3 regions of the Rhizobium sp. Leaf311 genome follow, and region 1 is predicted to be linked to each of the others. Evidence: riboswitches for the same ligand, from Rfam matches in the RefSeq annotation. Region 1 holds a riboswitch; each other region holds the start of a gene.
The links. A riboswitch is a leader RNA that binds a small molecule or an ion and turns the genes downstream of it on or off. The one in region 1 is predicted to bind thiamine pyrophosphate.
Positions count from the first base shown of each region.

Region 2: linked by a shared signal. The riboswitch ahead of thiC (phosphomethylpyrimidine synthase ThiC) and the one ahead of ASF69_RS05100 (hydroxyethylthiazole kinase) in region 1 are both predicted to bind thiamine pyrophosphate.
Region 3: linked by a shared signal. The riboswitch ahead of thiB (thiamine ABC transporter substrate binding subunit) and the one ahead of ASF69_RS05100 (hydroxyethylthiazole kinase) in region 1 are both predicted to bind thiamine pyrophosphate.

Region 1 covers NZ_LMNZ01000002.1:199,397-209,059, forward strand. The annotation lists gene ASF69_RS05085 (Xaa-Pro peptidase family protein) at 1-721, shown strand, start outside; gene ASF69_RS05090 (telomere resolvase) at 802-2,139, shown strand; gene iolG (inositol 2-dehydrogenase) at 2,383-3,375, shown strand; TPP riboswitch at 3,448-3,550, shown strand; gene ASF69_RS05100 (hydroxyethylthiazole kinase) at 3,619-4,356, shown strand; gene thiE (thiamine phosphate synthase) at 4,337-5,002, shown strand; gene thiD (bifunctional hydroxymethylpyrimidine kinase/phosphomethylpyrimidine kinase) at 4,999-5,799, shown strand; gene ASF69_RS05115 (Lrp/AsnC family transcriptional regulator) at 5,837-6,298, opposite strand; gene alr (alanine racemase) at 6,424-7,590, shown strand; gene ASF69_RS05125 (D-amino acid dehydrogenase) at 7,598-8,854, shown strand; gene ASF69_RS05130 (GntR family transcriptional regulator) at 8,896-9,606, opposite strand.
Region 2 covers NZ_LMNZ01000022.1:133,909-143,571, reverse strand. The annotation lists gene ASF69_RS21275 (P1 family peptidase) at 1-49, opposite strand, end outside; gene ASF69_RS21270 (thiazole synthase) at 112-885, opposite strand; gene thiS (sulfur carrier protein ThiS) at 889-1,086, opposite strand; gene thiO (glycine oxidase ThiO) at 1,055-2,050, opposite strand; gene thiC (phosphomethylpyrimidine synthase ThiC) at 2,052-3,872, opposite strand; TPP riboswitch at 3,971-4,082, opposite strand; gene ASF69_RS21250 (acyl carrier protein) at 4,243-4,494, shown strand; gene ASF69_RS21245 (acyl-CoA dehydrogenase family protein) at 4,494-5,675, shown strand; gene ASF69_RS21240 (amino acid--[acyl-carrier-protein] ligase) at 5,680-6,588, shown strand; gene ASF69_RS21235 (DUF1839 family protein) at 6,596-7,582, shown strand; gene ASF69_RS21230 (glycoside hydrolase family 2 protein) at 7,588-9,663, shown strand, end outside.
Region 3 covers NZ_LMNZ01000022.1:18,053-27,715, forward strand. The annotation lists gene ASF69_RS20730 (thiamine diphosphokinase) at 1-560, shown strand, start outside; gene ASF69_RS20735 (ABC-F family ATP-binding cassette domain-containing protein) at 564-2,390, shown strand; gene ASF69_RS20740 (VOC family protein) at 2,477-2,869, shown strand; TPP riboswitch at 2,914-3,023, shown strand; gene thiB (thiamine ABC transporter substrate binding subunit) at 3,064-4,077, shown strand; gene thiP (thiamine/thiamine pyrophosphate ABC transporter permease ThiP) at 4,092-5,711, shown strand; gene ASF69_RS20755 (ATP-binding cassette domain-containing protein) at 5,708-6,427, shown strand; gene ASF69_RS20760 (M48 family metalloprotease) at 6,702-8,228, shown strand; gene ASF69_RS20765 (CarD family transcriptional regulator) at 8,313-8,885, opposite strand; gene ASF69_RS20770 (NAD-glutamate dehydrogenase) at 9,428-9,663, shown strand, end outside.

The sequences.
Region 1 (9,663 bases):
CAGCGGCCTGCGCAGTCTGAAGTCTTCGGCAGAAATCGAGATCATCCAATATGCGATGGATCTTACGCTTGAGGTCCACAGGCGCGCGCACGCAGCAATGAAACCCGGCATTCGCGCCTCGCAGGTTATTCAGTTCATCGATGAACAGCACCGGGCGCTCAGCGGCGGCAGCGGTTCCTACTTCTGCATCGTTTCCTTTGGAACGGCAACGTCACTCCCGCATGGCGCGGATGGCGACCAGGTGCTGCAGGAAGGCGATGTCATTCTGGTAGACACCGGTTTGCGCATCGAAGGCTACCACTCCGATATTACCCGCACCTATGTGCTGGAAGAACCAGACGCTGCCTTTGCGGATGCATGGGCTATCGAGCGCGAAGCGCAGCAGGCGGTTTTTGACGCAGCCAGAATCGGCGCAGCCTGCGGCAGTCTCGACGACGCGGCCCGCGCGGTCTTTAGGAAACATGGGCTCGGGCCGGATTATGCCATGCCGGGGTTACCGCATCGCGCCGGTCACGGGCTTGGCCTGGAAATCCACGAAGCACCTTATATCGTTCGTGGCAACGCTTTGCCGCTTGCAAAGGGAATGTGCTTTTCCAACGAACCGATGCTGGTCTATCCGGGCAAATTCGGAATACGTCTGGAAGACCACATCTATATGTCGGAGGCCGGGCCACAGTGGTTTACACGCCCTGCCATAGCTCCGACACAGCCGTTTCAATAGAGCTAATAAAGAAGACTGGCTTTTCAAAGTCATTATAAAATATACTTTTTGCAGTGCGAATCATATTGCCGGGGTCAAGCATGTCCGTTGCCGAAAAAAGAAAAACCAAAACACCCGTGCTGGTAGACCGCATCGGGGAATTTATCGAAAAAATAAAAAATACCAAAAAGTCAGACGGCACGTATGACACGAAGAAAATTGGCGCACTCTGGAACGAAGAGGTGCGATTTCACTTCGAAAACGGACGCACGGAAAAGACGCTCGAGCTATATATTGTAAAATATAGATACGCGTTGAAAGACGCCTTCGGTCCCAAGACGACTCCGCTTGCCATCTGCAACATGAAAAAACTTCGGGAGCGGCTGGATACCTATATAAAGGCGGCAGACTATCCCGCCATCGGTGTCGCCACTTCCATCCGGGAAAAACTCGAGCGGGCCGAGGCCAATATGGTTGGCCGCAAGCCGCGTTTTCTCCTGCGCGTTGCCAACTTCATTGCCGCCACCAACGGTGTTTCGACCAAGGCGGAGATGCAGGCCCTGTGGGATCGCGAAATGGACTCGATGAAGGACAAGGCGCAGGCAACCGTAATCTCCTACATCACGAAATACCGGAATGCCTTGCGTGAGGCCTTTGGCGATGAGCACCCGATGCTGCGCATCGCCGCCGGAACGCCTCAGCTTTACGATGAGGCACGCAAGATCAAGATGGCGAAGATTGCCAAGAAGCACGGTTCTTTGATTACATTCGAAAACCATGCCGAAGTCATGAAGCGGTGTCGCCGCTACCTGCTCGCATCCGATCCCATGACGATTGCTATTGGACTGATGGGAACGACCGGGCGTCGCCCCTATGAAATCTTCACACAGGCGGAACTCAAGCCTGCGCCCTATGGCAAGGGCGTTTCGAAATGGAGTGTGCTTTTCAACGGTCAGGCCAAGACCAAGCAGGGCGAAGGCACGAAATTCGGTGTCACCTATGAAATTCCTGTGCTTGAGCAATCGAAAATCGTCCTCGACGCCTATCGCCGCCTGCGCGAGAGTAGCGATGGAAAGCTTTGGCTGGGGCTAAGCGTCGACGACTTCACCTCGGAAGTTCGTCTGCCCCTGCGGGATGCAGTTATCGCCAAATTCGAAGATATCTGGCCCAAGGAAGAACCGGCAAAACCCTATGGCCTGCGTCATCTCTACGCGGAAATAGCGTTCCGCAATTTCGCGCCCCCACGGGTCACCAAGAACAGCTATTTCGCCGCTATCCTTGGCCACAACAACAATGACCTTGAAACCTCATTGTCATACATGACCTACACCTTTCCCGAAGATGCTGACCGGTCCAAGGCGCGCGCGGAGCATCTGGCGGATCGCACCATCAACCAGATGCGGACGATCAATCAGATACCGGGGATGCCGGAGAGCTAAGCGCGAGACCTTCCAGACATTCCCAAAGAGACGCAGCCGACAAGGAGTGCGCGGGCGTGTGCGCATGGGATTTTTGCTGCTCGAAATATCTGGCCTGCACCTGTCGCTCAAGACTGCTTGACACAAATGAAACGGGCATCTAGCAAGATGGAACATATATTCCAAAATGGGTTTCGTGCTCGCGCCGACTTTCTATTCTCGACCGCGACCAACGCGCCCAGATGACCAGATCGGGAGGAAACGATGGTTACGAAATTGGCCTTGCTGGGTGCCGGGCGCATTGGGAAAGTGCACGCCAAGGCAATTGCCTCTGACAAGCGTGCAAAGCTGGTTGCCGTGGTGGACGCCTTTCAGGAGGCAGCTCAGGCGATTGCCGATGAAACCGGTTGCGAGATCAGCACCATCGATGCCGTTCTCGCCAATCCCGACATTGATGCGGTTATCATCTGCACACCTACCAATACCCACGCCGATCTGATCGAGCGCTTTGCACGCGCTGGCAAGGCTATTTTCTGCGAGAAGCCGATCGATCTGGATGTCGCACGTGCCCAATCCTGCATCGATGTGGTGGAAGAGACGGGCGCCAAGATCATGCTTGGCTTCAATCGCCGTTTTGATCCGCATTTCCGTGCCGTGCGCAAAGCAATAGATGACGGCCAGATCGGCAAGGTCGAGATGGTGACCATCACCAGCCGTGACCCGGGCGCGCCGCCGCCGGAATATATCAAGGTTTCGGGCGGCATCTTCCGCGACATGACCATCCATGATTTCGACATCGCCCGGTTCCTGCTCGGCGAAGAGATTGTCAGCGTGTTTGCAAGCGGCTCCGTTCTCGTGGACCCCAAGATCGGGGAACTCGGCGATTACGATAGCGCCAGTATCGTCTTGACCACGGCGACGGGACGTCAGGCGATGATTTCCAACTCACGGCGCGCGACCTATGGCTATGATCAGCGCATCGAAGTCCACGGTTCGCTCGGCTCGGTAGCCGCAGAAAACCAGCGGCCCGTTTCCATCGAGATCGCGACGAAGGATGGCTATACGCGTCCGCCTCTGCACGATTTCTTCATGACGCGTTACACAGCAGCCTACGCCGCCGAGATCGCGGCCTTCATCGATGCCATCGAGAACAATGCCGCACCCTCGCCTTCCGCAAAGGACGGCCTCATCGCCTTGAAGCTGGCCGATGCGGCACTCAAATCTGCACGCGAAAAAACCGTCGTGCATTTGACCTGATGGTTGCCGCGAAGGTGTGGCACTGCCATGCCTTCGCGCCATTGACAGCAGGCGTAAAAGACGCCACTTTCGAGACATTCCGAGGGGAGCATCTGACGATGCTGAGATGGCGCTGAGCCGGACCCTTGAACCTGATCCGGGTCATGCCGGCGTAGGAACGGAACAGTCTGCGCAGGCAATGCTTTTCTCTTCTCCGCTTGGCCCGGGTCTCTGCATCGAGACGTCTGGAGTGCTGAGAAAACCATGATCGATTTCCCCACGGCCCAAAAGGCGGGCGAGCTTTTAACGCGGGTGCGCGAGCGACGTCCGCGGGTGCACTGCCTGATGAATACCGTCGTCCAGAAATTCACGGCAGACGGTATAACCGCTGTCGGCGGCATTCCCTCCATGACGTCATCGCCGGAGGAGATCGAGGACTTCGTCCTCATGGTCGATGCGCTGACAATCAACCTTGGCACGCTGGACGAGGCACGCCGCAAGGTCATCCGGCAAGCAGTCGCCATTGCAAACGCCAAGGGCAAGCCCTGGATCATTGACCCTGTTCACTGCGATTATTCCCCATCCCGCCTAGCATTTGCCAGGGAGATGCTTGCGCTCGGCCCCGCAATCGTGCGCGGCAACCAAGCGGAAATGTCCGTGATCGGCGATGTCGCCAAGGCGCTGCGTATCCAGACCGGGCCGCAGGACCTGCTTCAGGACCAGAACAGGGCGGCAACCATCCACAACGGTCATCCCTGGATGGCGAAAGTCACCGGCACCGGCTGCCTCTCCGGCGGCGTCATTGCAGCATTCATGGCGGTTGAGACAGACCCGCTTCTGGCGGCCGCAGCCGCGCTGACCGTCACAGGCGTTTCTGCGGAAATTGCGGCACGGCATTCGCGTGGTCCGGGGACGTTCGAGGCGGCGTTTCTCGATGCCGTGAACGGACTGAGTACCGATGACATAGTTTCGCTTGCGAGGATTGAACGACATGAGAATTGATTACAGGCTGAACGCGCTGGTCGATAAATCGCTGGCCGATATCGCCCCCCTTCCGGAACTCGCAGCGGTGGCGGCGCGGCATGGGGCGACCATCATCCAGTACCGCGACAAGCACTCCTCGACCCGAGAGATGATCCAGCAGGCAGTTCTCATTCTGCAAGCTCTGCAAGGCACGGGCGTTCCGCTCGTCATCAATGACCGGGTCGACGTAGCGCTCGCGTCTGGCGCGGATGGCGTCCATCTGGGTGCCGATGACATGGACGCGGCAACGGCAAGGCGGCTGCTCGGGCCTGCTGCCATTATTGGCCTGACGGTCAAAAACATGGACGACGCCGAGCGCGCGGGCAACGCACCGGCAGACTATGCCTGTATCGGCGGCGTTTTCGATACCGTCTCGAAAGTAAACCCCGACGCTCCCGTTGGGCTGGAGGGCTTCAGGGAACTTCGGAACATTCTGAACAACATGCGGCCCGATATGCCGGTCGGCGCTATAGCAGGCATCACACTGGACAAAGTGCCCGCCCTCATCGCCGCAGGCGCAGACGGTGTGGCGGTTATTTCCGGGCTGTTTCGCGCCACCGATATTGCCGCCGCAGCCCGGGACTTCCGCCATCATGTGGATATTGCGCTGGAGGCACGCAGATGACAGTCATCGCACTGACAATTGCGGGCTCCGATAGCGGCGGAGGCGCGGGCATACAGGCCGACCTCAAGACATTCTCTGCCTTGGGCGTGTATGGCGCCAGCGTTTTGACCGCCATCACCGCACAAAACACCAGGGGCGTTACCGCCGTTGAAGACGTCTCGGCCGGAATGGTGCGGGCCCAGATGGACGCTGTATTCTCTGATCTCACGGTCGATGCCGTCAAGATCGGGATGGTCTCGCGCACCGAGACCATCGAATGCATCGCCGCAGGCCTGCAAGGCCGCAAAATGCCTGTGGTGTTGGACCCGGTGATGGTGGCGACATCTGGAGATCGCTTGCTGCAGGAAGATGCTGTCGAGGGTCTGCGGTCCATGCTGCTTCCCCTGGCGGTGCTGGCAACACCAAACCTGCCTGAGGCTGCTCTCTTGTGCGGAATGAAAATGGCCGCATCCCGCAATGAGGTTATCCAGCAGGCCGAAACAATCCTGAAGACCGGCGTCGGCGCAGTCCTGATCAAGGGCGGGCACGCCTCCGGCTCGGAGAGTATCGATATTCTCCTGGATTCGACGGGCGTTCAGGAATTCGCCATGCCCCGGCTCGAAACCCGAAACGACCACGGGACCGGCTGTACGTTGGCATCTGCCATCACGGCCAATCTGGCTCTGGGTTATCCCTTGGCCGACGCTATTGGTCTGGCAAAAGATTACCTCCAGGGGGCGTTGGCTGCGGGACGCACCTTGCGGGTAGGCGGCGGGCACGGCCCCGTGCATCATTTTTATCGCTGGTGGAGTGCCTGACTGCAGCTTGTCACACCCAAAGCGCGGTCGACCGTTCTCACGCTCTCGGCTTTGGGCTTGCCAAGGCGTTGCGAATGGCAAAACTGGAATGGATGCGGGATACTCCCGGCAGTTTCGACAGGATATCCTTGTGGACGCGCTCGAAATCCCCTGCGGTTTCAACTTCTACCCGCAGAAAGTAGTCCGATCCGCCAGTCATCAGATAGCATTCCCGGATTTCCGGGTAACGGCGAACGGCATTTTCGAAACGATTCAGGAAATCTTCCGTCTGCCGGTCAAGCGTGATCTGGACGATAACGGAGATGACATCGCCACCAGCCGCGCTTCCCGTCAGCGCGGTATAGCCGCGGATGACACCTTCCCGCTCGAGAATATCGACGCGGCGAAGGCAAGCAGACGGCGAAAGCCCGACTTCGGCGGCCAGTTTGGCATTGCTGATGCGGGCATTCAGCCGAAGCAGGCGGATGATGTGGCGATCGGTAGCGTCCAGAGAAGACATAAAGATATTCCGTTCTGCCGTTGAAAATTGCGTGCTGAGCCAATCATTCGAATAATCTGCACATCAAACTGCAAAAATTCGATGATTGTTGCAATAGACTTGTTCCCAATAATAAGGGAACGACGATGAATATGACGATCAATCGCCAGACGGTAAGTGGCGGTGCCAGCGGCTATCTGACGATAGACCTGGGCGCGCTTCGTGACAATTATCTCCTGTTGAAGGCAAAGGCACCCGCCTCGATAACGAGCGCCGTTGTGAAGGCGAATGCCTATGGTTTGGGCGCAGACATGGTCGCGCCCGTGCTTTACGACGCTGGCTGCCGTCATTTCTTCGTCGCCCATATGGATGAGGCAATCGCCCTGCGCCTTCGCCTTGCCGGTGATGCGCAAATCTTCGTTCTCAACGGATTACAGCCGGGCAACGAAACCTCCTGCACGGCGATGAACATTACGCCGGTTCTGAACTGCCTTGAGCAAATCGCGCAGTGGTCAGCCCATGCAGCTGCACTGCGACAGGTTCTCCCGGCGGCGATCCAGATCGACACAGGCATGTCGCGGCTTGGTCTGGCGCCCATTGAGCTAGATGCGCTGAAAGCAGAGCCGGCACGTCTTCGCGGCATCGCTATCAGCTATCTCATGAGCCATCTGGCCTGCGCTGATGAACCTGAAAGTCCGCTCAATGCATCGCAACTCGTCGTGATGCGCAAGGCATCGGACATGTTTCCCGGCACGCCGGTTTGCCTTGCAAACTCGGGCGGCATCTTCCTCGGTGCCGATTACCACAACGCGCTAATGCGCCCGGGTATCGCTCTTTACGGCGGCGCGCCTTCAACGTTGCGCCCCAACCCGATGAAACCGGTAGTTCGGCTGGATGTCGCAGTAATCCAGACGCGGACAGTCCCCACAGATACGCTTGTCGGATATGGCGGCACGTTCCGTGCGTCCGCTGAAACGCGGCTGGCTACGATTGCGGCGGGATATGCGGACGGTCTTCCCCGCTCTCTCAGCAATCGCGGAGCCGCCTATTTCAATAGCATCCGCCTGCCAATTGCCGGCCGTGTGTCCATGGACAGCATAAGCCTCGACATCACAGCCCTGCCTGCGGGAAGCCTGACCCATGGCAGCCTTGTGCAACTGATTGGACCCGACCAATCGCTTGAAGCGCTTGCCGAGGATGCCGGGACAATATCCTATGAGATTCTGACGGGCCTCGGCCAACGCTATCGCAGAACCTATATTCAGCCAGACAGAGCCGGTGTTACCGGCGAAACAAGCAACGCAGACGAGTGAGGCAGATATGAAAATCGTTATTCTCGGTGCCGGTGTCGTCGGCGTCACGTCCGCCTGGTATCTTGCAAAGGCGGGTCACTCGGTGACGGTGATAGACCGCCAGCCTGCTGCGGCACTTGAAACAAGCTTTGCCAATGCGGGAGAAGTATCCCCGGGCTACTCCTCGCCCTGGGCTGCCCCAGGCATTCCGATGAAAGCCATGAAGTGGCTTTTCATGGAACATGCCCCTCTTATCATTCGACCGACAGCGGACCCGGCTGCATGGCGCTGGATGGGCCAGATGCTGCGCAACTGTACATCCGCGCGCTATTCCGTCAACAAGAGCAGGATGGTGCGCATTGCCGAATATAGCCGCGATTGCCTGATGGCTCTGCGCGATGAAACCGGCATCCAGTACGACCAGCGGACGCAGGGCACGCTGGAGGTTTTCCGAACGCAGAAGCAGTTTGATGGCATTGCCAAGGACGTGGCGGTGCTGAAGGCTGGCGGCGTGGCTTACGAGATTCTGGATCGCGATGGTTGTGCCGCCGTGGAGCCCGGCCTTTCAGCATCCAGAGACAAGATCGTCGGCGGCCTGCGTCTGCCCGGTGACGAGACCGGCGACTGCTTCATGTTCACCACCGAACTGGCAAAGCTTGCCGAACAGGCCGGTGTGACATTCCTCTACGACACCGGCATTTTGCGGCCGATTACCGAAGGCAACCGCGTCAAGGCCATTGAGACGACGAAGGGCACTCTGGAGGCCGATACGTTTGTCGGGGCAATGGGAAGCTACACGCCACAATTCCTCAAGCCTCTCGGTATCGATCTGCCGGTTTACCCGGTCAAGGGCTATTCGATCACGGTACCGATCATCAATGCTGCGCGCGCACCGGTTTCAACCGTCATGGATGAAGCGCACAAGATCGCGATTACCCGCCTTGGCGACCGTATTCGCGTCGGGGGAATGGCAGAGATTGCGGGCTTTAGCAAAGACCTGCCAGCCAAGCGGCAGGCGACCTTGACCCATTCGATCGAGGATTTGTTCGGCGGTGCCGGCGACCAATCCCAGGCGAAATTCTGGTCTGGCCTTCGCCCGATGACGCCGGACGGCACGCCGGTTATCGGCCCCACGCGCTACACCAATCTCTATCTGAATACAGGCCATGGCACTCTTGGCTGGACAATGGCCTGCGGTTCTGCGCGGGTCCTCGCCGACATGGTGAGTGGTACCAGACCCGAGATCGAAACCGGGGATCTTGCGATCAGCAGATATGCCGCCTGACATTCGCACCCGTATCGGCGGCAACCGGCTGCCGATACACGTCACAAGGACAGCGCATCTTTAAGCGCCAGACCTTCCTTGTTGCGCAAGTCCAGGTCGGTTTCGATGTGATCGATGTGATGCAGCATCAAACGCTTTGCCTTTTCGGCATCGCCGCTCTCGAGAGCATCGAGAATGGCGGCGTGATCGCTATGCCCACAACTGGAAACGCCGGAGCGCCCATAGAGCGCGATGACCAGCGATGACCTGGCGACCAGCTCGGCCATGAATTTTTCAAGGATGGCGTTTCCAGCAACGGAGGCGAGCATCAGATGAAAATCGCCCGAGGCCTTGATCTCGGACCGGCGTGCGCTTGGCCCCCGTTCATGCTGATGGCGGGCTTCTTCCGTTAAATGAGCCCGCATCTCGGCAATCACATCTGCTGACAGCCGTTCGATTGCACTTTGGACGATTCCCGGCTCGATCAGCCTGCGGGATGCAAAGATCTGCCGCGCCTCTTCCGGAGTAGGATTGGACACGAAGGCGCCGCGATTTCGCTCCGTCTTGACCAGCCCCTCGAAGGCCAGCATCTGCAAGGCGGCGCGCACGACGGTTCGGCTGACATCGAACAGCGTGCCAACCTCGGCCTCGGACAATTTCGTTCCCGGGGCAAGCCGTCTGTCCACAATTGCATCGCGCAGCGTGTCGCGGATAGACTGGGCGCGACCTTCCTGAGTAGCGTCGGCGTCTGGCGTAATATCAGCTGTTGTCATTGTATCTTCCGGTGGTCCAGCCTTTGTACTCCCACCAACCAAGGCCTGCAAAGGCAA
Region 2 (9,663 bases), on a different contig from region 1:
TCACATGGCCAACGGAAACACCTTCGATATCGATCAGCAGATTGTGCACGGCGCAACACCTTTCAGGTCATCTCTGCCGGTATCTCGCCGTGCCATCCTCTTGTCAACGCCTCAGGAAAACACCGCCGTCCCGATGACCGGCGTCGAAGGAACCGCCATATCCCGCGGCTCCAGCATACCGGAAAGATAGGCTTCGCGCCCGGCGGTCACCGCCTTTGCAAAGGCACCCGCCATGATGACGGGATTGCCCGCTCCGGCAACGGCCGTGTTGAGAAGCACGGCATCATAGCCAAGCTCCATAACGGTTGCCGCATGGGAAGGGCGCCCCAGCCCCGCATCGACGATCATCGGCACATCCGGAAAATGGGCCCGCATGGAGCGCAAGGCCGTCACGTTCAACGGCCCCATGGCACTGCCGATGGGCGCGCACCAGGGCATCAATATCCTGCAACCGGCATCGATCAGCTTTTCGGCCACCACAAGATCGTCTGTCGTATAGGGAAATACCTCGAAGCCGTCATCGCTGAGAATGCGGGCAGCCTCCACCAGCGCAAACACATCCGGCTGAAGTGTATCGTGGTTGCCGATCACCTCCAGCTTGATCCAGTTTGTCTTGAAAACCTCGCGTGCCATTTTCGCCGTCAGAACAGCCTCTTTTGCGGTATGGCAACCGGCAGTATTGGGCAGGATATTGCGGTCCAGCTCCCGGATAAGCTCGAAAAACTGCCCGCCTTGCCTGCTTCCGGCCATTTCCCGTCGCAACGAAATGGTGAGAATGTCCGTCTTGCTGGCGCGCACCGCATCGGCCAGAACGGCAGGCGAGGGATAACGTGCGGTGCCAAGCAGCAACCGTGAGCCAATCTCGCGTTCGTAGAGTTTCAGCATGGCCTACCCTCCCTGCATGGGTGAAAGAACTTCAACCCGGTCAAATTCCTTGAGGCGAAAGTCACCGCGATCCTGCGCGTGGACGAGATCGCCGTTGACGGCAGTCGCCAGCCACTCGCCTTCATAGTCAAGCGCTGTCAGAACGGTCGAAAGCCGGTCGGCAGCAAGATCATGCTCTTGCCCATTGACGAGAATTTTCATGGGAAACCTCCTTTGAAAGCAAAATACCGGCCGCCTGTTGCGCCATGGCTGGCGAAAGCAGAAAACCATGCCGGTGCGCTCCATTGACGAAAAGCGTGCCATCATTCTCAACGACACGCGGAAGATTATCGGCAAAGGCCGGGCGCACGCCCGTTCCCGTCTCGATGATCTGTGCCTCCCCGAAGGCCGGGTGAAGCGCGTAGGCGGCGTTTAGCAGCTCCATCATCGAGCGGGCGGTTATCGGCCCGCTCTCCTGCGTTTCGATCATCGTTGCCCCCACCATGAAGCGCCCCTTGTCGCGAGGCACGATGTAGAGCGGGATGCGTGGATGAAGCACTCGAATGGGACGTGACAGCGCAAGCTCGTCCGTGGCGAGATAGAGCATCTCACCCCGAACCCCACGAAGACCGGCAAGTCTGCCCGCCTGCGCGGCGCCCGTGCAATCCACGCGATGGGGGAAGGCTTTTTCGTCAACGACGTCTGCCCCCAGATGGAAATCCACGCCGAGAGAGACAAGCCGCTCATGAAGCGCATTGAGGGCGGCTCGTGGATCGAGATGCCCCTCGCCCTCAAAGAAAAGACCGATCGGAAAACGCCCTGCGAGATCAGGTTCGAGCGCCGCAATTTCGGCCTCATCCACCCAGCGATAACCCGTCGTGCGCGACGCAAAGCGCGACAGTTCAGCCTTGTCCCTGCCTTGGGCCACAACCAGCGTGCCTTTGCGGACAACAAGACCCGGCGTGGCCTCGTCCCACCAGTCGAGGGCGGATTGGCCGAGCGTCAACACCGCCTCATCCGCACTCTCCCTTTCGCACCAGGGTGCCAACATGCCGCCCGCAAACCAGGACGCACCGCGCCCTGGTTGATGCGCCGGATCGCAAAAGGTAACGCAGGCACCGCGGCGGGAAAGTTCCAGCGCAACCGTCAGACCCGCAACGCCTGCGCCCTTGATAAGAACATCCATCTCAGCCCTCTGCCGGTTTTTCCAGCGGCATATAGAGATCACCGCCCTGCTGGAATTTCTGCGCCATGGCTTCCAGACCTTCCTTCTGCGCCTCGGCACGAATGTCGTGCGAAATCCGCATCGAGCAGAATTTAGGCCCGCACATCGAGCAGAAATGGGCGACCTTGTGCGCTTCCTTGGGCAGGGTCTCATCGTGAAAGGACCTGGCTGTCTCAGGGTCGAGCGACAGGTTGAACTGATCTTCCCAACGAAACTCGAAGCGCGCCCGCGATAGCGCATTGTCGCGGATCTGTGCCGCCGGATGTCCTTTGGCGAGATCGGCGGCATGGGCGGCGATCTTGTAGGTGATCACGCCAACCTTGACGTCATTGCGGTCCGGCAGACCGAGATGCTCCTTTGGCGTGACGTAGCAAAGCATGGCCGTGCCGAACCAGCCGATCATGGCAGCGCCGATGCCTGAGGTGATGTGGTCATAGCCGGGGGCAATATCGGTGGTGAGCGGCCCAAGCGTATAGAAGGGTGCCTCGCCGCAGACCTTCAGCTGCTTGTCCATGTTCTCCTTGATCTTGTGCATTGGCACATGGCCAGGCCCTTCGATCATCACCTGACAGTCTTTCGCCCAGGCGATCTGTGTCAGTTCTCCAAGCGTTTCCAGTTCTGCAAACTGCGCAGCATCATTGGCATCGGCAATAGAGCCGGGACGCAGGCCATCGCCTAACGAAAAGGAAACGTCATAGGCCCGGCAGATGTCGCAGATTTCCTCGAAATGCTCGTAGAGGAAGGACTCCTTGTGGTGATGCAGACACCACTTGGCCATGATGGAGCCACCACGCGAAACGATACCGGTGACCCTGTTGACGGTGAGCGGAATGTAATGCAACCGCACACCCGCATGGATGGTGAAATAGTCGACGCCCTGCTCGGCCTGCTCGATCAAAGTATCGCGAAACACCTCCCAGGTCAGGTCTTCGGCAATGCCGCCCACCTTTTCCAGCGCCTGATAGAGAGGGACAGTGCCAATCGGGACCGGAGAGTTGCGGATGATCCATTCCCGGATATTATGGATGTTGCGACCGGTGGAAAGGTCCATAACGGTGTCGCCACCCCAGCGGATGGCCCAAACCATCTTGTCGACCTCATCCGCCATGGAGGAGGTCACCGCAGAGTTTCCGATATTGGCGTTGATCTTGACCAGAAAATTGCGGCCGATAATCATCGGCTCGGCTTCCGGGTGGTTGATATTGGCGGGAATGATCGCCCGGCCAGCGGCGACTTCCTGACGCACAAATTCCGGCGTGACGAAATCTGGAATATGTGCACCAAAACTTTCGCCATCGCGCACCAGCTTGTCCTTGATCGCCTCGCGGCCAAGGTTCTCACGAATGGCGATAAATTCCATTTCCGGTGTGATGATACCTGCTCGGGCATATGCGAGCTGCGTGACGGCCTTCCCGTCCCTGGCTTTCAACGGCCGATGACGCAGCGGGAATTCAGGTGTCAGCCGCTCGCCCGTCGCAAAGCCGTTATCCTCCGGTTTGACGTGGCGGCCATCATAGACCTCCACATCGCCCCGAGCGACGACCCAGTCATGACGCAGCCGGGGCAAGCCGCTCTCGATGCTGACGGTATGGGAAGGGTCGGTGTAGGGGCCGGAGGAATCATAGACTGTGACCGGCGGTTCGCCGGCTGTTGGATGCACGGCGATTTCTCGCATCGGCACACGAATATGGGGGTGAAGGGTTCCCGGCTTGTAGATTTTAGTGGAGGCAGGAAGCGGGCCTGTGGTGACGACAGGCGAGAGATTTTTAGCGGCAATGTTCATCGTGAGGCTCCAAAGCAAAGACAGTGGAGACCCAGTTCGAGCATGAAGACGAAAAACCACGGACGAATAGCGATAATGTTCGACGAGGTCGAACTGCCAGTTCCGCGTTTGCACCGTCCCTACGCCAGTATGAACTGGATCAGGTTCAACGGGTCACTGCGCGCGCTAGCAGTATCTCAGCCCCTTGCCGGGACCCCCCTGGTGAATGTCGCAATGAAAGACCCGGCGTCATCTTTTGTCAAGTTGCGATATTGGGCGCTTTTTTAGCGGTCACGACAAATTAACCTAGCCATTTATACGAATGTTATTTTTTCCAGCTTATTTCGAAGAATGCGTTATGATGACGCGCTAATATGGGAGAATATAGGGAATGAATTCAACAATTCGTGAAATACTATCGAAATTCGGGCAGCTCCCTGCGCCGGTCGATACAATCGCTGACGACGCTGATCTTTATGCAGCGGGACTTTCTTCTTTCGCATCAGTACAGTTGATGCTTGGTATCGAAGACGCATTCGATATCGAATTTCCTGACAGTATGCTCAATCGCAAGTCATTTGCGAGCATCCACGCAATCGAAACCACAGTGAAGACGATTCTCGACGGCAAAGAGGCGGCGTAATGGACCTTTCCGTCGCACCGCCCAATGCCACGCTCTCTGCGCGCGCGGCTCGGGTCGCGTCAATCGCCGCACACCATGCGGATGACGTCGATGCGGCCGCACGGTTCCCGAAGGAAGCTGTCGATGCCCTGCGCTCGGAACGGCTTCTGGGGATTCAGGTTCCGGCACATCTCGGCGGCGAGAGTGCCAGCCTTTCGCAGATTGCGGACATCTGCTGCACCCTTGGGCAGTCCTGCTCTGCAACGGCAATGATTTTCGCCATGCACCACATTAAGGCATCCAGCCTTGTCGAGCATGGTGAGGAGCGCGCCTGGCACACCGATTTCATGCGGCGTGTGGCAGCCGAGCAGCTTCTGCTGGGTTCGGCAACGACGGAAGGCGGCATAGGCGGAAATCTGCGAAACTCGATCTGCGCGATCCATATCGATGGCGAGAATTGCACGCTGGAAAAAAACGCCACCGTCATTTCCTACGGCAGTGAAGCGGACGCCATTCTCATTACATCGCGCGCCCATGCCGATGCTGCGCCTGCCGACCAGGTCATGACGGTTTTCCTGAAGAACCAGTACAGCCTTGAAAAGACGCATGTCTGGAACACGCTGGGTATGCGAGGCACGTGCTCGGACGGATTTCTGTTCAAGGGCCAAGCGCCCGCACAGCAGATTTTTCCGAAACCCTTTGCGGAAATCGCCGCGCAATCCATGCTGGCAACCTCCCACCTTTTGTGGAGCGGCGTGTGGTACGGCATCGCCGCCGATGCTGTCCTCCGCGCCCAGGCATTCGTTCGCGCAGCAGCCCGCAAGTCGCCCGGTGTCGCACCTCCAGGCGCTATTCGTCTGGCAGAAGTATCCAGCAAGCTGCAGATTGTGAAATCGAACGTCATTGCTGGTCTCAAGGCCTATGAAGACACCAGAAACGATCCCGACCGGCTGATGTCGATGGCCTTTGCCATCGCCATGAACAACGTCAAGATATGCTCGTCGGAAACCATTCTGGAAATCATCAACCATGCCATGCTGATCTGCGGCATCATGGGCTACAAGAACGGTACGCCCTTCAGCCTCGGGCGGCATCTTCGAGATGCCCATTCGGCACAGCTGATGATCTCCAATGACCGAATCCTCAGCAACTCCGCCAATCTCCTGCTCGTGCAGAAGCAGGACACCAGCCTCTCGGGATAAAACCATGGATATGCAAACATCGTTTCTCGATCGCCTGTTCGACAAGGGACTGCTGATCGATACCGGCGTCGATGGACTCTACGGTCGCAGCGGCCAGTTCGAAGACGTCATTTCAGGATTCGAACGCCTCATCGGCAAGTTCGGCGGTGCAGACAATGCGGAAGTGATCCGCTTCCCCCCCGGCATCAACCGCGCCTATTTCGAAAAAAGCGGTTACATGAAAAGCTTTCCGCAACTGGCCGGCACGGTCCACTCCTTCTGCGGCTGCGAACTGGATCATGTCAGCCTGATCAAGAGCATGGACGAGGGCACCGACTGGACGAAAGACCAGAAGATTACCGATATCGTCCTGACCCCTGCTGCCTGCTACCCGCTCTATCCGACCATCGCCAAGCGCGGCAACCTCCCCAGCGGCGGCGGTCTTTACGATATCCAGTCCTACTGCTTCCGCCATGAACCATCCAAGGATCCGGCCCGGCAGCAGCTTTTCCGTATGCGTGAATATGTTCGCATCGGCACCCAAGGCGATGTTACCGACTTCCGCCAGCTGTGGATGGATCGCGGCGTGGAGATGATGGAAAAGGTCGGCCTGGACGTCAAGCTCGAGATCGCCAACGATCCCTTCTTCGGGCGGGCTGGAAAGATGCTGGCCAACAACCAGCGCGACCAGAACCTGAAATTCGAGCTGCTGATGCCCGTCACATCCACGGCCAACCTGACCGCTTGCATGAGCTTCAACTACCATCAGGACTCATTCGGCGCAAAATGGGGCCTCAATCTCGCCGATGGTGCCGTTGCCCATACCGCCTGCGTCGGCTTCGGACTGGAGCGCATTGCGCTTGCCCTGTTTGCAAAACATGGACTGGATGTCGAGACATGGCCACAATCCGTGCGGGACGCTTTGTGGGGCTAAGGACGGCATGACCAGCATATTTCCGGCGTTGAGTGCCGAAGCCTATCTTCCACATCCGTTGCATTCATCGGAGCGGATGTGGCCGGAAACCAATTGCTACGTCGATCTGTGGATCGAACTTCTGGCGGCAAGCGCCTTGCCGCCAGAGGCCATGCTGGGTTTTACACTGGCGCAGGACTTCGAAGGCGATCAGTTCACCTTCTTCAAGGTGCCGCTCGAAGACCTGGAAACGCTCTATGGCATCCGGGTGACGGAGCTCGCGATTTTCGACAGGCTTGAGAGCCACGTCGAAACGCAATTGCAGCGCGGTCGCATCTGCCTGATCGAAATGGACAGCTTCTACATGCCCGACACGCAGGGCGTCGGCTATCGCAAGGAGCACGGCAAGACGACGGTCGCCATAAACCGCATGGACCTGCAAAACCGCAGACTGGAATATTTCCACAATGCCGGTTATTTCGCGCTTGAAGGTGAGGATTTCTCCGGCATTTTCCAGCATCACCTCGGTGATGACGATCTTCCTTTTCTTCCCTACACGGAATTTGCCAAATTTCCCGAACATCCTGTTGATGATCGCGACAGACGGGAAGCGGCGCAGCGCCTGCTGATCCAGCATTTTGCGAGAAGACCGAAGAAAAATCCTGTAAGGGCCTTTGCCGAGGTTTTCCCGTCGCAGGTGGAAAAAGTGGCGGACCGACCCTTCGGCTTTTTCCATAAATACGCATTCAACACGCTGCGTCAGCTTGGCGCCAATTTCGAACTGGCCGCCAGCCATCTGGAGTGGCTTGGCGGGGATATAAGCCATTCCGGCGCGGCGGTTCAGGCTCTGCGGATATCCGAAGTCGCCAAATCCGTGCAGTTTCAGCTTGCCCGTGCCATCGCCCGGCGCAGGTTCGATCCACTCGCAGCAGCTCTTGATCCCGCAATCGACGCATGGGACGAGATGATGGCGGAACTTGAGGCTGCGCTTGGCAAGGCGAGCGAGGCAGCGTGACGGCGATGTCCGCAACCAAAACCCCGCAAGGCCGGCTCTTGAGCCACGGCTGGACCCTGACGCTGACGCCCGCCAATGCCTTCCAAGCACCCGGCGACATTCCTGCAGAAGCGAAGACCATCGCGGCACCAGTTCCCGGGACCGTTGCGCAGGCATTGGAAATCCTCGGAGCGTTTGACCGGCTGAACCCGGTGCCGCTCGACACCCAGGACGCATGGTATCGAGTATCGATCACATCTGAAACGCTGGAACCGGCCATTCTGCGTTTTGAGGGGCTGGCGACGGTCGCCGAGATTTTTCTCAATGGCAAATGCGTTGCGCACTCGGACAGCATGTTCGAGGCAACCGACGTGCCATTCACTCCCTCAGGCGCCGATGACCTCGCGATCTGCTTTCGCGCTCTGACTCCACGCCTCAAGGCAACAGGTCCGAGGGCGCGCTGGCGACCACAGATGATGAGCAGCCAAGGCTTGCGCCTGATCAGAACGACGGCGCTCGGCTATATGCCGGGTTGGTGCCCCGAGGTTCACGCAGTAGGCCCATGGCGGCCCGTTCGCCTGACAAGCCGGACAGAACGCAGCTTTGACATGGTCTCATCGCGCACTGAACTGGCGGTGGACGGAGCAGGTCTGCTTCATCTCGCGATCCGTATCCACAGCAACGCCGCTAATGTCGAAGTCACTTGCGCCGGCAGATCAGAAAAGCTGACGGCTACAGAGAACGGTATTTTCGAGGGCACGTTGCGGCTGGAGAATATTGAGCCATGGTGGCCTGCAACGCACGGCACGCCGACGCTTCATGATGTGACGCTTCGTATCGACGAGCAGGTCTTCACGCTCGGCACGACCGGTTTCCGGCGCATCGAGACAGAACATGGCGAGGATGGCAAGAGCTTTGGTATCCGGATCAACGGCGTTCCCGTCTTCTGCCGGGGAGCCGTATGGACGACGGCGGATATCGTGCGGCTGCCGGGTGGCAGGTCCGACTACGAACCCTGGTTGCGCCTTGCGGCGAAGGCCGGAATGAACATGATCCGCATCGGCGGGACCATGGCCTATGAAACACCGGAATTCTTCGCGCTCTGCGATGAACTGGGGCTGATGGTGTGGCAGGATATGATGCTGGCCAATTTTGATTATCCGGCAAAGGATCAAGGATTTCTCGCGCACATAGAAACGGAAATCTCGCAGCTTCTGAGCGCCACGGCGCTGTCTCCATCCTTGACCGTGCTGTGCGGCGGCAGCGAAATGTACCAGCAGGGCGCGATGATGGGCCTTTCCGAACAGTTCTGGAAAGGGCCATTGACGGAAGACCTGTTGCCAGCCCATGTAGCGCGGCTGCGCCCGGACGTGGCCTATGTTCCCAACTCGCCGTTCGGCGGAGCCCTGCCGTTTTTGCCGAATGAAAAGGTTGGCCACTATTACGGCGTGGGCGCCTATTGCCGACCTTTGGACGATGCAAGGCGTGCCGATCTGCGCTTTGCGGCGGAATGCCTCGCCTTTGCCAACGTGCCGCAGCAGAGCACACTGGACAAGCATCTTCCGGTAAAGCCGGTACATGATCCGATGTGGAAAATGCGCGTGCCCAGGGATCGTGGCGCATCATGGGATTTCGAGGATGTGAGAGATCACTATCTCGCCTTGCTCTACGCTGTAGAGCCCAGCGTCTTGCGGCGGCAGGATGCCGACCGTTACCTCGATCTGTCCCGCGCCGTCACCGCCGAACTTGTCGAGGCGACGTTTGCGGAATGGCGGCGTTGCGGCTCCAGTTGCAATGGCGCACTGGTCTGGACACTCCAGGACCTGCTACCTGGGCCGGGTTGGGGCGTCATTGACGCAACGGGAGAGCCCAAGTCCATCTGGTATGGGCTCAGGCGCGCCTTTCGTCCGCTGCAACTGGCGCTGACGGATGAGGGTACCAATGGGCTCGATATCCACGTCATCAACGAAACCGCCGTCGACATGGATCTTGTCGTTGACGTCACGTGTCTGCGCGACGGCCTTCAGCCGGTCGTGACGGGTAAAACATCGGTCACCCTTGCCGCCCGCGACAGGCAGAAAATCCCGGCAACCGATTTGTTC
Region 3 (9,663 bases), on a different contig from region 1:
CGGCTGACAGCGGAATGCGTCACGCCGAGCCTCTCGGTCTGACGCCGGAATTATGGGTGGGTGACTTCGATTCCTCCGACAGGGACCTCCTGGCACGGTGGCCTGATGTGCCACAAAGGCCGTTTCCCGCGTCCAAAGGTGTGACCGACGGCGAAATTGCCGTGTCTGAGAGCATCGAGCGCGGTGCCACCCGTTTGACCCTGGTGGGTGCACTCTCCGGCGAACGGTCGGACCATGCGCTGTTTCATCTGCTCTATGCCGTTTCACTGGCTGAAAGCAGCATCGATGTCACTCTCACATCCGGGGAGGAGGAGGCCTATCCCTTGCTGGCAGGGGAACGCACGCTCGATCTGCCGGCAGGATCGTTGTTTTCTGTCGCCGGTTTTACGGCGCTGTCGGGTCTCGAAATCAGGAATGCGCGCTATCCCCTGACAGATTTTGCGCTTGCTTTTGGCTCGTCCCGTACTATTTCCAACGTGGCGGAGGGGCCATTGCACCTTCGTCTTGAAAGCGGCAAGGCCATCGTGCTCGCCCGTCCCTATGATTTGACCGGAGCCTGAACCTTGGCACCCCCTATTCTGAAACTCGACGATATCAAGCTGACCTTCGGCGTTACTCCACTGCTCGACGGTGCCAATCTGCAGGTGGAGCCGGGGGATCGTATCTGCCTTGTCGGCCGCAATGGTTCGGGCAAATCGACGCTGATGAAGATCGCGGCGGGTCTCGTAGAGGCGCAGTCCGGTGAGATATTCCGTCACCCTTCGGCTACGATCCGTTATCTAGAGCAAGCACCTGATTTCGCCGACTTCGAGACGGTTCAGGCCTATGCGGAAGCCGGTCTTGGCCCTGGCGACGATGCCTATCGCGTCACCTATCTGCTGGAACATCTCGGTCTGACCGGGCAGGAGCATCCGTCTAGCCTTTCTGGCGGCGAAGCTCGCCGCGCTGCTCTCGTGCGCGTCATGGCACCAGAGCCCGACATTCTGATGCTGGACGAGCCGACCAACCATCTGGATCTGCCGACAATCGAATGGCTGGAAAGCGAATTGCAGCAGACGCGAAGTGCCCTGGTCCTGATCTCGCATGACAGGCGCTTCCTTGAAAAGGTCTCCACAGCGACAGTCTGGCTGGATCGTGGGCAGGCGCGGCGTCTCAGCCGCGGGTTCGCGCATTTCGAGGAATGGCGCGACAAGGTGCTCGAAGAGGAAGAGCTGGAGCAGCACAAGCTCGGCAAGGCCATTGAGCGCGAAGAACACTGGATGCGCTATGGCGTGACTGCGCGGCGCAAGCGCAATATGCGGCGTGTGGGCGAATTGCAGGCCATGCGGGCTGAATATCGCGGGCACAAGGGGCCGCAGGGCTCGGTTCAGGCCACCGTCACGGAAGGGCGCGAGTCCGGAAAGCTGGTGATCGAAGCGGATGCGATCACCAAGTCCTATGGTGATCGGCCTATCGTCACGCCATTCTCGTTGCGTGTTCACCGGGGCGATTGCATCGGCTTCGTCGGTCCCAACGGTGCGGGAAAGACAACGCTTCTCAAGATGCTGACCGGTCAGCTGGAACCGGACAGCGGCTGGGTCAAGCTTGGCACCAATCTGGAGATTGCGACGCTCGACCAGAAGCGTGAGGATCTCAACCCCAACGATACGCTGGCGCATTATCTGACCGATGGCCGTGGTGAAAACCTGCTGGTCAATGGCGAGTTGAAGCATGTGACCGGCTACATGAAGGATTTTCTGTTCCAGCCGGAACAGGCCAGAACTCCGATCCGTAATCTTTCGGGCGGCGAGCGCGCACGTCTCATGTTGGCGCGCATTCTGGCACGGCCGACCAATCTTCTGATCCTCGACGAACCCACCAACGATCTCGATATCGAGACGCTTGATCTCCTGCAGGAGATTGTTGCCGGTTTTGCAGGCACTGTCATCCTCGTCAGCCACGACCGCGACTTCCTCGACCGCACGGTGACTTCCACCATCGCTCCTGCCAATCCGGATGCGCCTGACGGTCGCTGGATTGAATATGCAGGTGGCTATTCGGACATGATGGCGCAGCGCAAGGGCGCCTCGGACGAGAAGCGAAAGGCCGAAAAGCAGGAAAAGGCCAAGGCTTCCGCTTCGTCCAACTCCGCTGCCGAGCCTTTGAAAGCCAAGGGAAAGCTGTCCTTCAAGCAGAAATTCGCGCTGGAAAATCTTCCCAAGGAGATGGAGAAGGCGCAGGAAGAAATCGCCAGGCGCGAGGAACGCATGGCTGATCCCAACCTCTTCACCAAAGATCCGGCGGTCTTCAACACGCTTGCCGATGAGATGTCGAAGCTTCGCCAGAAGCTCGAAACGATGGAGGAAGAGTGGCTGGAACTCGAGATGCTGCGTGAGGAACTCGAAAGCTAGACGGGCCTCATTGCGGCGACGGCGTCACGGCACCATCTATGACAGTAACGCAGATCGCGTTTTCTGTTGCAGCGGAGGAGCCAGACATGCGCATGATTTTCGTCAACCTGCCGGTCAAGGATGTCGCAAGATCCAAGGCGTTTTTCACCGCGCTTGGCTTCAACTTCAATCCCGAATACTCGGATGATCGCACGCTATGTATGATCATAGAGAAGAATATTTTCGTCATGCTGCTGCAGGAGGAGCGGTTCCGCGATTTCATCAATGGCGATATTGCCGATGCGATGCGCACCAAGGAAGTGCTCACCTGTGTTTCTGCCTCCAGCCGTGAAGAGATCGACCAGATGATCGCCACCGCGCTGGCCAATGGCGGGGCGGAGTGGAAGCCCGTGCAGGATCATGGCTTCATGTATGCGGGTAGCTTTCAGGATCCCGATGGCCATGTCTGGGAACTGGTCCATATGAGCGCCCCGGCCTAGACGTTGCCGTCTTGCTAATTCTCTCCTGAGGCACTACATCTTCGGCAGATCTAACGGGGTGCTTTGTTCTGACACGAACGAGGCTGAGAGGCTCTGCCAACCCGAAGAACCTGATCCGGTTAACACCGGCGGAGGGATTAGACGGCTTCCATCAAGACGCCCTTTTCCCCTTGTCGCTTGAGGAGGTGCTTTTGATGTTCCGTCGTATTTTCCTTCATGGCCTTATGCTGGCATCGGTGATGGTTCCTGGTCTTGCCGCCGCGCAGGATAAGAAGACGCTCACCGTCTACACTTATGAAAGCTTTGTTTCAGAATGGGGCCCCGGTCCTAAGGTCAAGGCCGCATTCGAGAAAGCGTGTGACTGCACCCTCAACTTCGTTGGCGTAGCCGATGGTGTGGCGCTTCTCAACAGGCTGAAGCTGGAAGGTCCATCGTCAAAAGCGGATGTCGTTCTAGGTCTCGACACAAACCTGATTGCGGAAGCCAAGCAAACCGGGCTCTTCGAAAAATCCGGGGTCGATGCGTCTGCGGCAAAGGTGCCGGGTGGCTTTCAGGACGATGTCTTCGTTCCCTATGATTACGGCCATTTCGCCGTTGTCTATGATACGCAGGTGATGAAAACGCCGCCCAGAAGCATGAAGGAACTGGTCGAGGGCGATCCGGCCCAGAAAATCGTCATTCAGGATCCGCGCACCTCAACACCGGGTCTCGGCCTGCTGCTATGGGTCAAGTCGGTCTATGGCGATCAGGCGCCGCAGGCCTGGTCGAAGCTCAAGGACCGCATCTTGACGGTTACACCCGGATGGTCGGAATCCTATGGCCTCTTTACCAAAGGCGAAGCGCCGATGGTATTGTCCTATACGACGTCGCCTGCCTATCACATGGTGGCGGAAAATAGCGAAAGATATCAGGCTGCCGCCTTTGATGAGGGGCACTACATCCAGATCGAAGTTGCCGGGGTCTTGAAGAATGCCCCGCAACATGCGCTGGCGCAGCAGTTTCTGGCATTCGTTCTCACCTCCGGCTTCCAGGACACCATTCCTGAAAACAACTGGATGATGCCGGTGGCACCGACCTCCGCGCCCCTGCCTGCTGCGTTCTCCAAGCTGGTGCAGCCATCAAAGACCTTTCTGATGTCGCCGGAGGATGTGGCGCGCAACCGCAAGGCCTGGATCGATGAGTGGCTCGCGGCGATGAGCGTCAAGTAGGATCGAAGCAGGTCATGGTAGGACGCCGGGAAGGGCGATGGTTCATCTTTGGCGGAGCCGCGACGGTTACCGCTGTCGTCCTTTTCATCGGGCTTGCAATTTATGCGCTTCTGTCCTTCGACGTCAGCGCCGCGTCTGTTGGCCTGATCGATGCCTATACATGGCGGATACTGCGCTTCACGCTCTGGCAGGCGACGCTCTCGACAGTGCTGTCCGTCGCGCTTGGATTGCTGGTGGCCTTGGCACTTGCCCGGCAGCGTAACTTCCCCGGTCGCATATGGATCATCCGCCTGATGGCGGTTCCCATGGGCTTGCCGGTCATTGTCGGCGCGCTTGGACTGATATCGATCTGGGGCAGGCAGGGTGTCCTCAATATGCTTCTGCAGACTGCGGGTCTGGACGCGCCCGTTAGTATTTACGGTCTGTCCGGCATTCTTGTTGCCCATGTTTTCTTCAATCTTCCGCTGGCAACCCGCTTCTTTCTGGCCGGACTTGAGGTGGTGCCGGGAGAATATTGGCGCATGGGCTCGGCGCTGGGCTTTGGACCTTTTGCTACATTTCGCTTCGTGGAATGGCCTGCCGTCGCACGACTTTTGCCAGGGGTCGCAGGACTTATCTTCATGCTCTGCGCAACAAGCTTCACCCTCGTCTTGCTGTTGGGCGGGGGACCTGCGGCCACGACAATCGAGGTGGCGATCTATCAGGCGCTGCGGTTTGATTTCGATCCACCGCGCGCAATCGCGCTTTCGGTGATGCAGATCGCCATGACAGGGGCGTTGCTGGCCTTGCTCGCGCTGCTACCCTCGGCCGAGCCCGACAGACAAAGCCAGGGTCGGCCCGTGCTGCGCATGGATGGCAGAAAAGCGGGGCCTCGCTTGTGGGACAGCGCTGTCATTCTTTCCGTACTGTTTCTGGTCGGGGCTCCCTTGTGCGCGGTCGCATCTGCTGGCGTTTCAGCGGATCTGTGGCGGTTACTTTCTGCCCCCACTTTCCGGCAGGCAGCGGCGACAAGCTTTCAGATCGCGCTTTTTTCCGGGCTGCTGGCCGTCTTCGCTTCATATGCGCTTGTGCGCGCGCGCCATGCCATTGCTTTGCGCAGAGAGGCCGGTTTCAGCCTGAAGGCGTTTCTTGTTCTGATGGGCGCAGGCTCATCTCTCGTCCTGCTTGTACCGCCCGTCGTTTTGGGAAGTGGCTGGTTTCTGCTGTTGCGGCCCTTCGGCGATGTGGCGGCGTTTGCACCTGTTATCGTCGCCATCATCAATATGTTGATGTCGTTGCCCTTTACCATGCGCGTTATCGAGCCGGCATTCCTGAGCCATGATGCGCGCACCGGCAGGCTTTCTGCCGCGCTGGGTCTTCGTGGACTATCGCGATTCCGGTTTGTTGATTGGCCGGTCCTGTGGCGTCCCACTGCGACGGCGTTCTTCTTTGCGATGGCGCTTTCGCTCGGCGACCTGGGTGCTGTTGCGCTTTTCGGATCAGAGAACTTTGTCACCCTGCCTTGGCTGGTCTACAGCAATATGGGAAGTTACAGAACACAGGATGCTGCCGGTTACGCCTTCATTCTCGGTGTCATCTGCCTTGTCCTTGCCGCAGGCGGCGTTTCCCGTCGTTCAATGAAAGCAATTGCATGAAGAATCCTGCGGATTGGGGAGCCTGCCTCGACAATGTCTCACTGAAGCTTGGACAACAGCAATTTTTGCTGGATTGCGGGTTTGAGCGCGGAAAAATCACAGCCGTGGTAGGGCCGTCGGGATCTGGAAAGTCGACACTGCTCAATCTCGTTGCCGGTTTTGAGAACCCCGACGAAGGGCGCGTTCTTATCGAGGGGCGCGAGATGGCGGGGCTCGATCCGGCAGAGCGGCCCGTCTCCATCATATTTCAGGACAATAATCTGTTTTCTCACCTCGATATCGTGACCAATGTCGGCCTCGGCGTCAGCCCGTCGCTGTCTTTGTCGAACGCGGATAAAGCCGCAATCAAAGGTGCGCTTGAGAAGGTTGGACTTTCAGGCTTTGAAAAGCGCTTGCCCTCGACATTGTCGGGCGGAGAGCGACAAAGGGCCGCTCTTGCCCGAGCTCTGGTAAGGCAGCGTCCGTTGATGTTGCTGGATGAGCCCTTTGCGGCTCTCGATCCGGGTTTGCGGTCGGGCATGGCCAATTTGCTGAAGGCCCTTCATCACGACATGGACAACAGCATTCTGCTAGTAACACATCATCCCGATGACATACGTCGCCTGGCAGACGCCGTTGTTTTCCTCTCCAATGGACGCGTTGTCTTTCAAGGCAGCGCCCAGAATTTTTTCGATGCGACCGATATCGACGAGATCAGCATGTTTCTCCATGTCTGATTGTTGCCTTAACGCTCGCATCTCTTCGACGCCGCGTCACAATTTCGACGCGACGCACTGTCAAGCCTTGAAAAACAGAGAGGCGATGCACCATTTTTGCACTTGCGAATTTTGAATAACTGCTTGAAGTATTATGCGAACAATCTTCCCCTCGAAACGTCTTTGCATGATGGATCATTTTCGTTGTTCGCGCATTCAAGTGCCCTTGGGGGCGTTATGGTATTCTGGTCTGCAATTAACGGATGATCAGGAACGTTAGGAGCAGACGAGCAGAATGATGACGTGTGTGAAGGCTCAGCAGAGCCACACCTCCGGTCACAATGTATGGCGCAGGGGCAAGGCATTAAGAAGAGGGCTGGCGCTGGTGACAGCGAGCTTCGTCCTGTCGTCTTGCCAATCTCTGCTTAGCCCGTCCTATCAATCGACGCTGAAGCCCTCGGACAATCCGCAGACCGTGGAGCAGGTTCAGAAGAACGATCCGCGCGCGCAGATGGGCGCCCGTGAGCATCCGCGTATCGTTGCCAGCTATGGTGGTGAATATCACGACGACAAGACGGAACGCCTTGTCGCGCGTATCGCCGGTGCGCTGACCGCCGTTTCTGAGAATCCACAACAGTCCTATCGCATCACCATTCTCAACTCTCCTGCCATCAACGCCTTTGCATTGCCGGGCGGCTATCTCTATGTGACCCGCGGTCTTCTGGCTCTTGCCAATGATGCTTCCGAAGTCGCAGCCGTCCTGTCGCATGAAATGGGTCACGTCACGGCCAACCACGGCATTGAGCGCCAACGTCGCGAAGAGGCGGAAGTCATTGCCAGCAGGGTCGTGGCAGAAGTGCTTTCAAGCGACCTCGCCGGCAAGCAGGCGCTCGCCCGTGGCAAGCTGCGTCTTGCGGCCTTCTCGCGCCAGCAGGAATTGCAGGCGGACGTCATCGGTGTGCGTATGTTGGGAGAAGCGGGATACGATCCCTTTGCATCGCCGCGTTTCCTCGATTCGATGGCGGCCTACGCCCGCTTCACCTCGGCTGATCCAGACAGCGATCAAAGCCTCGACTTCCTTTCCAGCCACCCAAACACGCCGCAGCGCATCGAGCTGGCGCGCAGGCACGCCCGCGCCTTCGGTCAGGAAGGCCAGGTCGGCGACAAGGGGCGGGACTGGTTCCTCAATGGCATAGATGGACTTCTCTATGGCGACAGCCCGCAGGAGGGCTATGTCCGTGGCAACACCTTCCTGCATGGAACGCTCGGCATTCGCTTCGATGTGCCGGAAGGCTTCCAGATCGACAACAAGGTGGAGGCGGTTCTAGCGACGGGCCCCGGCGAGATGGCCATTCGCTTCGATGGCGTTGCCGATCCTAAGCAGACCACGCTCGCCAACTATCTCACAAGCGGCTGGGTGGCCGGGCTGGTTCCAGACACCGTGCGGGAAACCGAGATCAACGGCCTGCCTGCCGCGACAGCACGCGCGACTGCGGATAAATGGGATTTCGACGTGACCGTGATCCGCGTTGGTCAGCAGATTTTCCGGTTCCTGACGGCGGTGCCGAAGGGCAGTCCGCAGCTGGATGGCGTCGCAAACATTCTGCGCACAAGCTTCCGCAAGATGACACCCAGCGAAATTGCCGCGCTAAAGCCGCTTCGGGTCAGGGTGGTCACGACGAAGCCAGGGGACACGGTCGCTTCATTGTCTGCCCGTATGATGGGCACAGATCGCAAGGTGGAACTGTTCCGCGTCCTCAATGCCATGAGCGCAACATCGACCGTGCAAGCCGGTGATCGCGTGAAGATCATCTCTGAATAACAAAAACCCGGTCTTCAACGCGGCCATGTTCTTGGAACATGTGCCGATTGAAAGCCGGGTTTTTTGATTTGAAAATGACGCTGATTAAGCGGCTTCTTCTTCCTGCGTGTCTTCTTCTTCAACGGTCTTGCCGCGCTTCGGTCCCTTGTTGAGGTTCACTTCAACAAGACGAACGGCTTCTGTTTCAGACATCTTGTTGACGGCCGCAATTTCGCGAGCCATGCGATCAAGAGCAGCTTCGTAGAGCTGGCGCTCCGAGTAGGACTGTTCCGGCTGGTTCTCGGCACGATAAAGGTCGCGAACCACTTCTGCGATTGCAATAAGGTCACCGGAATTGATCTTGGCATCATATTCCTGCGCGCGGCGCGACCACATGGTGCGCTTTACACGAGCCTTACCCTGAACAACCTTCAGTGCGCGCTCGACGAAATCCCCTTCAGAAAGCTTGCGCATACCAATGCTGACAGCCTTGGCCACAGGAACTTTCAAGCGCATTTTGTCTTTTTCGAAATCAATGACGAACAGTTCGAGCTTCATGCCCGCAACTTCCTGTTCTTCAATTGCCGAAATGGTACCGACGCCATGAGCGGGATAAACGATCGCTTCACCGGTCTTGAAACCGTGACGCGCTGGAGATTTCTTCTGCTGGGTCGTCATTCGTTCTTAAAACTCCCTGTTACATACACCCGGTATTTCCGGGGTCGGGTCGGTCAGGCCCGGATGAGACGGGGGAAACCGTCAGGTGACTTCGTACTGGTACAGTCGTGCACTCAAAAATAATTCATCTCGCAACCCGGAGGCTGACAACACAAACAATCGATATGTCACGGAGACCGCGTGCAAGTGATGATTTGCTTTCGTGGTGTTTCTGGGCACGCAAATGCCACGCTGTGGATCAGTTTTTCTGGTCTATCACAAAAATACGTGGAAATCAATAATTTGCTTCTACCGTGACTATGCCGTCACAATAGGCGTGGCGGCCGTCAGCAGAACCGAGTCGTTTGATACTTGCGCGGGAAGGCCGACGATAAAATGTCGCGAATTCAATCGAATAAATTTACCGCTCGTCGTTCAAAGCATTGATGCACACTTAAACTATTCATAATTCCGCGCCAATATCCGATTCGAAATCGGCGTAAATGACGATATTTTTCGATTTTTCTTCATAAACCCTCATCCTTCGGGAGGAAAAAGACAAAATGGGCTACCGGAACAATCCAAAACGCGACAAACAACTCGAAAAATCCAGAAAACTGGCCGAAGCATCCGGAAAGCCCTTCATAGACCCTATGATCGTCTATGGCCGAGCAAGCGCCGATGATATCCAGTATTATTCTCCAGAAATGCTTTCCATTGCTTCACAGCACACGGCAGAAGAGCTTCTTCGCTGGAAAAAGGATGCACCATATATTGGCGTGTCCCAAGTAGATGGCAT